DNA from 2 places in the Paenibacillus sp. FSL R5-0473 genome. Region 1 is predicted to be linked to the other one. Evidence: a T-box and tRNA genes for the amino acid it is inferred to sense, from the RefSeq annotation. Region 1 holds a T-box; the other holds one or more tRNA genes.
What was found. The T-box of region 1 lies ahead of tyrS (tyrosine--tRNA ligase). A T-box ahead of a tRNA ligase gene usually reads a tRNA of that ligase, here a tRNA-Tyr.
Positions count from the first base shown of each region.

Region 1 (4,193 bases):
ATGTTACGAGAGTATATTATTAGTGAAGCGATGTATGCACTGGGGATCCCAACGACACGCAGTCTGGCTGTGGTATCAACAGGAGAAAACATTATCCGCGAAACAGAGCGGCCGGGTGCCATTTTAACCCGGGTGGCTTCCAGTCATATCCGGGTAGCAACCTTTCAGTACGCAGCAAGATGGGGGTCTATCGACGATCTCCGGGCATTGGCTGAGTATACGTTGCATCGACATTTTCCTGATGTTGCTCAAGCTGAGAATCGCTATCTTCTGCTCCTTCAGGAAGTGATTAAACGGCAGGCGGCACTCGTTGCCCAGTGGCAGCGTGTTGGTTTCATTCATGGCGTGATGAACACGGATAACATGGCGATCAGTGGTGAGACCATCGATTATGGTCCGTGTGCCTTTATGGATGCTTACAATCCTTCGACCGTATTCAGCTCCATTGACAGGCAAGGTCGCTATGCTTATGGTAATCAACCGTATATTGCCGGGTGGAATTTGGCTCGTTTTGCCGAGACGCTTCTGCCGTTGTTGCATGAAGATGAAGAACAGGCCGTGCAACTCGCTCAGGATGCTATCGCACAATTTTCTGAATTGTACCATCATCATTGGCTCCAGGGAATGCGTGCCAAACTGGGCTTGTTGGATGAAGAGGCCGAAGATGAAGCATTGATCAAGGAGCTTCTTGAACTCATGGAGAAGCATAGTGCAGATTACACGAATACGTTCCTGGCATTGACCTTTGATAGGTTGGAAGGGACAGCTTTGTTTGGCACGACAGAATTTGCTGAATGGAATGAGCGGTGGCAAGCAAGATTGGACAGTCAGGGAGAGGAGAAGGAAGTCTCTCGACAGTTGATGAGAACAAGCAATCCAGCGGTCATTCCCCGAAATCATCGGGTCGAGGAAGCCCTTGAGCGTGCGGAGAATCACGGAGACCTTAGCGTGATGGAGAAGCTTTTGGCAGTTCTTTCAGATCCGTTTGCACACTCACCTGAACAGGCTGAATATGCCGAACTACCTGCACAATGTAATACTTCGTATCAGACTTTTTGTGGGACCTGATTGAACAGTAGGAATAAATATGAAGAGGCTGTCTGGGGCAGCTTTTTCATTTTTCATTCTGTCATCGACGTTACTTTATAGAGGCAGGTGCATTCATGTCCAATATGTTAAGCAAACAACAATTGGCAGACATCCTTTTACAGCTTTTAGAGCTTACATCTTTCCCTAGGGAACAGATGCAGAACTATGTTAACCGCTTGTTTGAGACCTTTAAATGGGATGGGGTGCCCTATGTAGAGAGTGGAGAAGATGCGTATATCGTTCGAATATACGAACGTGGTCTCGTCTCATTGGAGAAACGGGTGAAACAGCCGGATGAAGTCATCTATTGGTTGCTGGAAGATATTATTTTCACCGCGACGCATGTAGGGTTGTTGGAAAGACATGGCGTGGATAATAAAGAGACGCATTTGAACTATACAAATGAAGTGATGAAAGACCTGAACAGGGGTGTTCAGGAAGCCTTCCAGCAGATCGGTGATCCGTATTTACATTGGTATCAGACGGGTAAACGTCAGGAGTTAGAGGACATGAAATAAAGAAAAGTGAGGTGTGTTACGTGAGCGAGCAAGATATTAATGATGTATGGTATGACTATGCTGTGTTATTTGTCGAAAAAAAGAATGAATCTGAACAGGGCTGGGCATCGTTGACTTCGAACGAGCAGGACATTGCTGCTTTATGGTTATTAGAGGCGGATGTCTTTAATGGCGGTTTTATACAGTTTTTCTGCAACTGGGGGGAAGAGGTATACCGTTACGCGTTGCGGGCATTACATATCATTGGTGCGACTCAAGTCGTGGAGATTATAACGTCAGCATACGGCTGCATTGAGCATCTGAAAGAGGATGAAAGGCTTACTGAACTGTGGGATATTCCTAAATTCCTGACAAAGGAACAAGAGCAGCAGTTAGATGCGCTGGATCAGCAGTTTTGGAACAATGAGGATCAGATCGCGGAGAAAGCCTATGGTTATTATCACGGAAAATTGAACATGATGATTATATAATCTGGTTTTAACTATTCATCCGTTGTTCTGTTCGATGATTAATACTTGGTCTTGCAATGACTGAAACGTTCGGCTATACTTGCTATAAATTGAATACATGAATCACGTTGATAGAGCGCAGTAGCGGCTTTGTCCCTGTTACAGAAAGTCAGGGGTTGATGGAACCTGATACATACAAGGGCTGCGAATTACACTCTGGAGTACTTGGGTAATGCCAAGCGGCTGGGCAAACGATATATTGCCAAAAGTGGTATGGATAACGTGTTAAGGTCACGTGTTGTCCATGCAATTTGGGTGGTACCACGGTTATGATAATCGTCCCTGTGTCTAATGAAGACAAGGAGGCGATTTTTTTGTGTCCAAAAAAGCCGTTCTAGCGTGTAATTTTCGTAATTTAACGTAGATCATGACTGAATCTTGAGGATAGAAAAGGGGTTATACACATGAATATTATTAATGAACTACAGTGGCGTGACGCCATTAACCAGCAGACGGATGCAGAGGGACTGCGTGAGTTGACTGAAACCAAATCAGTCTCACTGTACTGCGGCGTTGACCCTACGGGGGACAGCATGCATATCGGACATCTCATTCCATTCATGATGTTGAAACGTTTTCAACTGGCAGGACACCGTCCAGTCATTCTGATTGGTGGAGCTACAGGTACGATTGGTGATCCAAGTGGCCGGCAGGCAGAACGATCTTTGCAAACGATGGAGCAAGTGCAGGAGAATGTGGATGCACTGACAGCGCAGATGAAGAAGTTGTTCGTAACAGACGGTGATAATCAGGTTCGCATGGTCAACAACTATGATTGGACGCACAAAATCAATGTGATTGAATTCTTGCGTGACTACGGCAAAAACTTTAACCTTAACACAATGTTGGCTAAGGATGTGGTTGCGAGCAGACTGGAAGGCGGAATCTCGTTCACCGAGTTTTCCTACCAGATCCTTCAATCACTCGACTACCTGCACCTGTTCCAGAACGAAGATGTACAGCTTCAAATCGGTGGTTCGGATCAATGGGGTAACATCACAAGTGGTCTCGATCTGATTCGTAAAAAAGAAGGATCTGAAGCGAAGGCTTACGGTCTGACCATTCCACTCATGCTCAAATCAGACGGTACGAAATTCGGTAAAACAGCTGGCGGCGCAATCTGGCTTGACCCGAACAAAACAACACCATTTGAGTTCTACCAGTTCTGGGCGAATACAGATGACCGCGATGTCATTAAATACTTGAAATACTTTACTTTCCTCAGCAAAGAACAAATCGAAGCTTTGGCTGAAAAGGTAGAGACAGAGCCGCACAGACGTGAAGCACAGAAAGCACTCGCGGAAGAAATGACAAAATTCGTTCACGGCGAAGAAATGCTCGAACAGGCTAAACGTATTACAGCGGCGCTGTTTAGTGGTGATATCCGTTCCCTGACAGCAGATGAAATCGAGCAGGGTTTCAAGGAAATGCCAACATTCGAAACGGACGGCGAAGCGAAAAATATCGTCGACTGGCTCGTAGATCTGGGGTTGGAGCCATCCAAACGCCAGGCCCGTGAGGATGTCACTAAAGGCGCTATCTCCATGAACGGTGAGAAAATCACGGAGCTTGAATTCACAGTGTCGGCAGAGCATGCCATTGGCGGTAAATTCATCATTATCCGTAAAGGTAAGAAGAACTACAGCCTGGTTAAACTACAATCGTAGTTTCCAAGAATTAGAACGTAACACAGAGACGTATAGAGACTATAATAGACACACAAATAAAGCTACAAATACAGAAACAAAAAGACCGCCTTCCATCTCTGTCAGGACAGAGGGGAGGCGGTCTTTCGTATATCAGGCCAGTGAGTGACCTATCTTATTGATTAACGATCGCTGTGATTTCTTCATCCAGATCAAGTCGTACATTCTCACGGTACGCCCGGATGTTGTATTCACTGTGCAGGTAACGAAGAATCGCTTCAATCATATTGGACTCCACCAGATATTGACTACGGCCTTGAATCCAAACTTCAGCGGAATAACCTGTATCTTCTTCCCAACTCAGTTCTACATTCACATCGGTTGGACGTACACCCTTACGTTCTGCCATATGAATACAGATTGCATTCACA
Region 1 is NZ_JBBORL010000001.1:1,867,082-1,871,274, forward strand. It holds gene MKY28_RS08160 (protein adenylyltransferase SelO) at 1-1,068, shown strand, start outside; gene MKY28_RS08165 (Imm63 family immunity protein) at 1,164-1,607, shown strand; gene MKY28_RS08170 (DMP19 family protein) at 1,628-2,077, shown strand; T-box leader at 2,176-2,403, shown strand; gene tyrS (tyrosine--tRNA ligase) at 2,521-3,783, shown strand; gene MKY28_RS08180 (YxcD family protein) at 3,938-4,193, opposite strand, start outside.

Region 2 (4,193 bases), 3.7 Mb from region 1:
TACCAAATGCCTCGGCGAATTCCACGAGCTGGGCGGACGCCTCAGAATACAACACACCGCCGCCTGCAACGAGCAGCGGCTTTCTGCCTCGGGCAATCTGCTCCGTTGCCCGTTCAATGGCTGCCTGTACTGGGGGGCGACGATCCAGATAATGTACTTTGCGGGCAAAGAAAGATTCCGGGTAATCGTACGCTTCTGCCTGCACATCCTGCGGCAATGCGAGCGTTACTGCTCCCGTCTCTGCTGGATCGGTTAGCACACGCATCGCCTGTGTAACAGCAATCATCAACTGTTCGGGACGAACAATGCGATCCCAGTATTTACTGACGGCTTTGAATGGATCAGTGGCTGAGATTGTATAATCACTGCTCACTTCCAACTGCTGAAGTACCGGGTCCGGTTCCCGTGTAGCAAAGTTGTCTCCAGGAAGCAATAAAACCGGAATTCGGTTCACCGTTGCAGTAGCTGCCGCCGTAATCATATTCAAAGCACCAGGTCCAATGGATGTAGTACATGCATAGATCTGTCTACGGTTTTTCTGCTTGGCATAAGCCGCTGCCGTATGCACCATGCCTTGTTCGTTCTTGCCTTGCATATACGTCAGGCTTCCCGGACTGCGCTCCAGCGCTTCTCCAATGCCTGTTACATTGCCATGTCCAAAAATACCGATGATTCCCTTCACAAACTTGGTTTCCACCCCGTCAACCGAGATATATTGCTGATCCAGGTATCGAAGCAGTGCCTGAGCCATCGTTAGTCGAATTGTTTTCATGAGTTTGATCGCCGTCCTTTCCTTTATGGGTTAAGCGCTTAATCTACGTTAAGTTTAAGCGCCTTACCCCTAAAGGTTAAGCGCTTAATTGATATGGTATTACAGGTTAATGATTTACGCAAGCTATTTTTGTAAGCGTTTTTATAAATTGTGATAAAGAAAAGATATTCTTGTGTTCGAACATGTGTTAGACCTTCTCTATTTGAACACTTCCACAATGACTAAGGACAGACTTAAAAGAGAGGGGAATATATCGTGAGGATGGGATACATGTTGGTACATGCTAATCAGCTATATAATCCATGATCTTCGTATACAATCATGGTCAATATGCCTGTGAATGCAGAAAAAAAGAAAGAGACGGTGAGTACCGTCTCTTTCTTTTTCAATATATAAGCGGGTGATGGGAATCGAACCCACGCTATTAGCTTGGAAGGCTAAAGTTCTACCATTGAACTACACCCGCATAACAACAATCGGGATGACACGATTTGAACATGCGACCCCCTGGTCCCAAACCAGGTGCTCTACCAAGCTGAGCTACATCCCGTTATCTATACCGGCGAGAGGACTCGAACCTCCACGGTTTCCCACTCGATTTTGAGTCGAGCGCGTCTGCCATTCCGCCACGCCGGCAAAATATGAAGTTATAATGGCGCGCCCTGAGAGATTCGAACTCCCGGCCTTTTGATTCGTAGTCAAACGCTCTATCCAGCTGAGCTAAGGGCGCAAAATATTGGAGCGGAAGACGGGAATCGAACCCGCGACCCTCGCCTTGGCAAGGCGATGCTCTACCGCTGAGCCACTTCCGCAAATAAAGGATGCGCGTGGAGGGACTTGAACCCCCACGTCAAAGACGCTAGATCCTAAGTCTAGTGCGTCTGCCAATTCCGCCACACGCGCATATAATGGTGAGTCATGAAGGGCTCGAACCTTCGACACCCTGATTAAAAGTCAGGTGCTCTACCAACTGAGCTAATGACTCATAGAAAACTGGTGGAGGATGATGGATTCGAACCACCGAACCCGTACGGGAGCAGATTTACAGTCTGATGCGTTTGGCCGCTTCGCTAATCCTCCAGGATTACATGGTGCCGGCGAGAGGACTTGAACCCCCAACCTACTGATTACAAGTCAGTTGCTCTACCAGTTGAGCTACACCGGCGTATTACATGGTGTTATAAATGGTGGCTCGGGACGGAATCGAACCGCCGACACGAGGATTTTCAGTCCTCTGCTCTACCGACTGAGCTACCGAGCCTTACTACATTAAAAAAAAATGGCGGAACCGACGGGATTCGAACCCGCGATCTCCTGCGTGACAGGCAGGCATGTTAGGCCAACTACACCACGGTTCCAGATCACTTTCTCAAAGGAAAGTATAATTGCGGGGGCAGGATTTGAACCTGCGGCCTTCGGGTTATGAGCCCGACGAGCTACCGGGCTGCTCCACCCCGCGTCGTTATAAAGTTTATATGGTGGAGGCTGAGGGGATCGAACCCCCGACCCTCTGCTTGTAAGGCAGATGCTCTCCCAGCTGAGCTAAGCCTCCATATTATGACCCGTAGGGGATTCGAACCCCTGTTACCTCCGTGAAAGGGAGGTGTCTTAACCCCTTGACCAACGGGCCTTACTGGCTCCCCGAACAGGGCTCGAACCTGTGACAACTCGATTAACAGTCGAGTGCTCTACCAACTGAGCTATCAGGGAATGGTGGAGCCAAGCGGGATCGAACCGCTGACCTCCTGCTTGCAAGGCAGGCGCTCTCCCAGCTGAGCTATGGCCCCATACTCTGGTGTATTTCATTGTTGTGGTCTTGCTATGGGCCCTGGTGGACTCGAACCACCGGCCTCACCCTTATCAGAGGTGCGCTCTAACCAACTGAGCTAAGGGCCCTTATCAATTTTCGAAAAAAAATACCCCAATGGGGTTTCGCTTGGCGGCGTCCTACTCTCCCAGGACCCTGCGGTCCAAGTACCATCGGCGCTAGAGGGCTTAACGGTCGTGTTCGGGATGGGTACGTGTGGAACCCCTCCGCCATCGCCACCAAACGCATAGCTTACATTCAGAGATCGTTCTCTGAAAACTAGATTCGAAACGAAACACGCGAATTACAACTTGCTATTGGATAAGCCCTCGACCGATTAGTACTGGTCAGCTCCATGCATTGCTGCACTTCCACCCCCAGCCTATCTACCTCGTCGTCTTCAAGGGGTCTTACATACTGGGAAATCTCATCTTGAGGGGGGCTTCACGCTTAGATGCTTTCAGCGTTTATCCCGTCCGTACATAGCTACCCAGCGGTGCTCCTGGCGGAACAACTGGTACACCAGCGGTACGTCCATCCCGGTCCTCTCGTACTAAGGACAGCTCCTCTCAAATTTCCTACGCCCACGACAGATAGGGACCGAACTGTCTCACGACGTTCTGAACCCAGCTCGCGTACCGCTTTAATGGGCGAACAGCCCAACCCTTGGGACCTACTTCAGCCCCAGGATGCGATGAGCCGACATCGAGGTGCCAAACCTCCCCGTCGATGTGGACTCTTGGGGGAGATAAGCCTGTTATCCCCAGGGTAGCTTTTATCCGTTGAGCGATGGCCCTTCCATGCGGTACCACCGGATCACTAAGCCCGACTTTCGTCCCTGCTCGACTTGTAGGTCTCGCAGTCAAGCTCCCTTATGCCTTTGCACTCTTCGAATGATTTCCAACCATTCTGAGGGAACCTTTGGGCGCCTCCGTTACTCTTTAGGAGGCGACCGCCCCAGTCAAACTGCCCACCTGACACTGTCCCCGCACCGGATTACGGTACCAGGTTAGAACCTAGATACGATCAGGGTGGTATCCCAACGTTGCCTCCATGCAAGCTGGCGCTCACACTTCAAAGGCTCCCACCTATCCTGTACAGATCGTACCCAAATTCAATATCAAGCTGCAGTAAAGCTCCATGGGGTCTTTCCGTCTTGTCGCGGGTAACCTGCATCTTCACAGGTATTAAAATTTCACCGGATCTCTCGTTGAGACAGCGCCCAAGTCGTTACGCCATTCGTGCGGGTCAGAATTTACCTGACAAGGAATTTCGCTACCTTAGGACCGTTATAGTTACGGCCGCCGTTTACTGGGGCTTCGGTTCACAGCTTCGGATTGCTCCTAACCACTCCCCTTAACCTTCCAGCACCGGGCAGGCGTCAGCCCGTATACTTCGCCTTACGGCTTCGCACAGACCTGTGTTTTTGCTAAACAGTCGCTTGGGCCTTTTCACTGCGGCCCCCTCGTGCTATTCACACTACCGGGGCACCCCTTCTCCCGAAGTTACGGGGTCATTTTGCCGAGTTCCTTAACGAGAGTTCTTCCGCGCGCCTTAGAATACTCTTCTCGCCTACCTGTGTCGGTTTGCGGTACGGGCACCATCACCTGGCTA
Region 2 is NZ_JBBORL010000001.1:5,597,293-5,601,485, forward strand. It holds gene iolD (3D-(3,5/4)-trihydroxycyclohexane-1,2-dione acylhydrolase (decyclizing)) at 1-772, opposite strand, end outside; tRNA gene MKY28_RS24620 (tRNA-Gly) at 1,168-1,238, opposite strand; tRNA gene MKY28_RS24625 (tRNA-Pro) at 1,249-1,322, opposite strand; tRNA gene MKY28_RS24630 (tRNA-Leu) at 1,330-1,408, opposite strand; tRNA gene MKY28_RS24635 (tRNA-Arg) at 1,426-1,502, opposite strand; tRNA gene MKY28_RS24640 (tRNA-Gly) at 1,510-1,584, opposite strand; tRNA gene MKY28_RS24645 (tRNA-Leu) at 1,595-1,675, opposite strand; tRNA gene MKY28_RS24650 (tRNA-Lys) at 1,682-1,757, opposite strand; tRNA gene MKY28_RS24655 (tRNA-Tyr) at 1,767-1,852, opposite strand; tRNA gene MKY28_RS24660 (tRNA-Thr) at 1,862-1,937, opposite strand; tRNA gene MKY28_RS24665 (tRNA-Phe) at 1,958-2,033, opposite strand; tRNA gene MKY28_RS24670 (tRNA-Asp) at 2,053-2,130, opposite strand; tRNA gene MKY28_RS24675 (tRNA-Met) at 2,158-2,231, opposite strand; tRNA gene MKY28_RS24680 (tRNA-Val) at 2,249-2,324, opposite strand; tRNA gene MKY28_RS24685 (tRNA-Glu) at 2,331-2,402, opposite strand; tRNA gene MKY28_RS24690 (tRNA-Asn) at 2,407-2,482, opposite strand; tRNA gene MKY28_RS24695 (tRNA-Ala) at 2,484-2,559, opposite strand; tRNA gene MKY28_RS24700 (tRNA-Ile) at 2,595-2,668, opposite strand; rRNA gene rrf (5S ribosomal RNA) at 2,707-2,823, opposite strand; rRNA gene MKY28_RS24710 (23S ribosomal RNA) at 2,897-4,193, opposite strand, start outside.
Region 2: it encodes a tRNA-Tyr, which carries the amino acid that the T-box ahead of tyrS (tyrosine--tRNA ligase) is inferred to sense. The anticodon was not compared.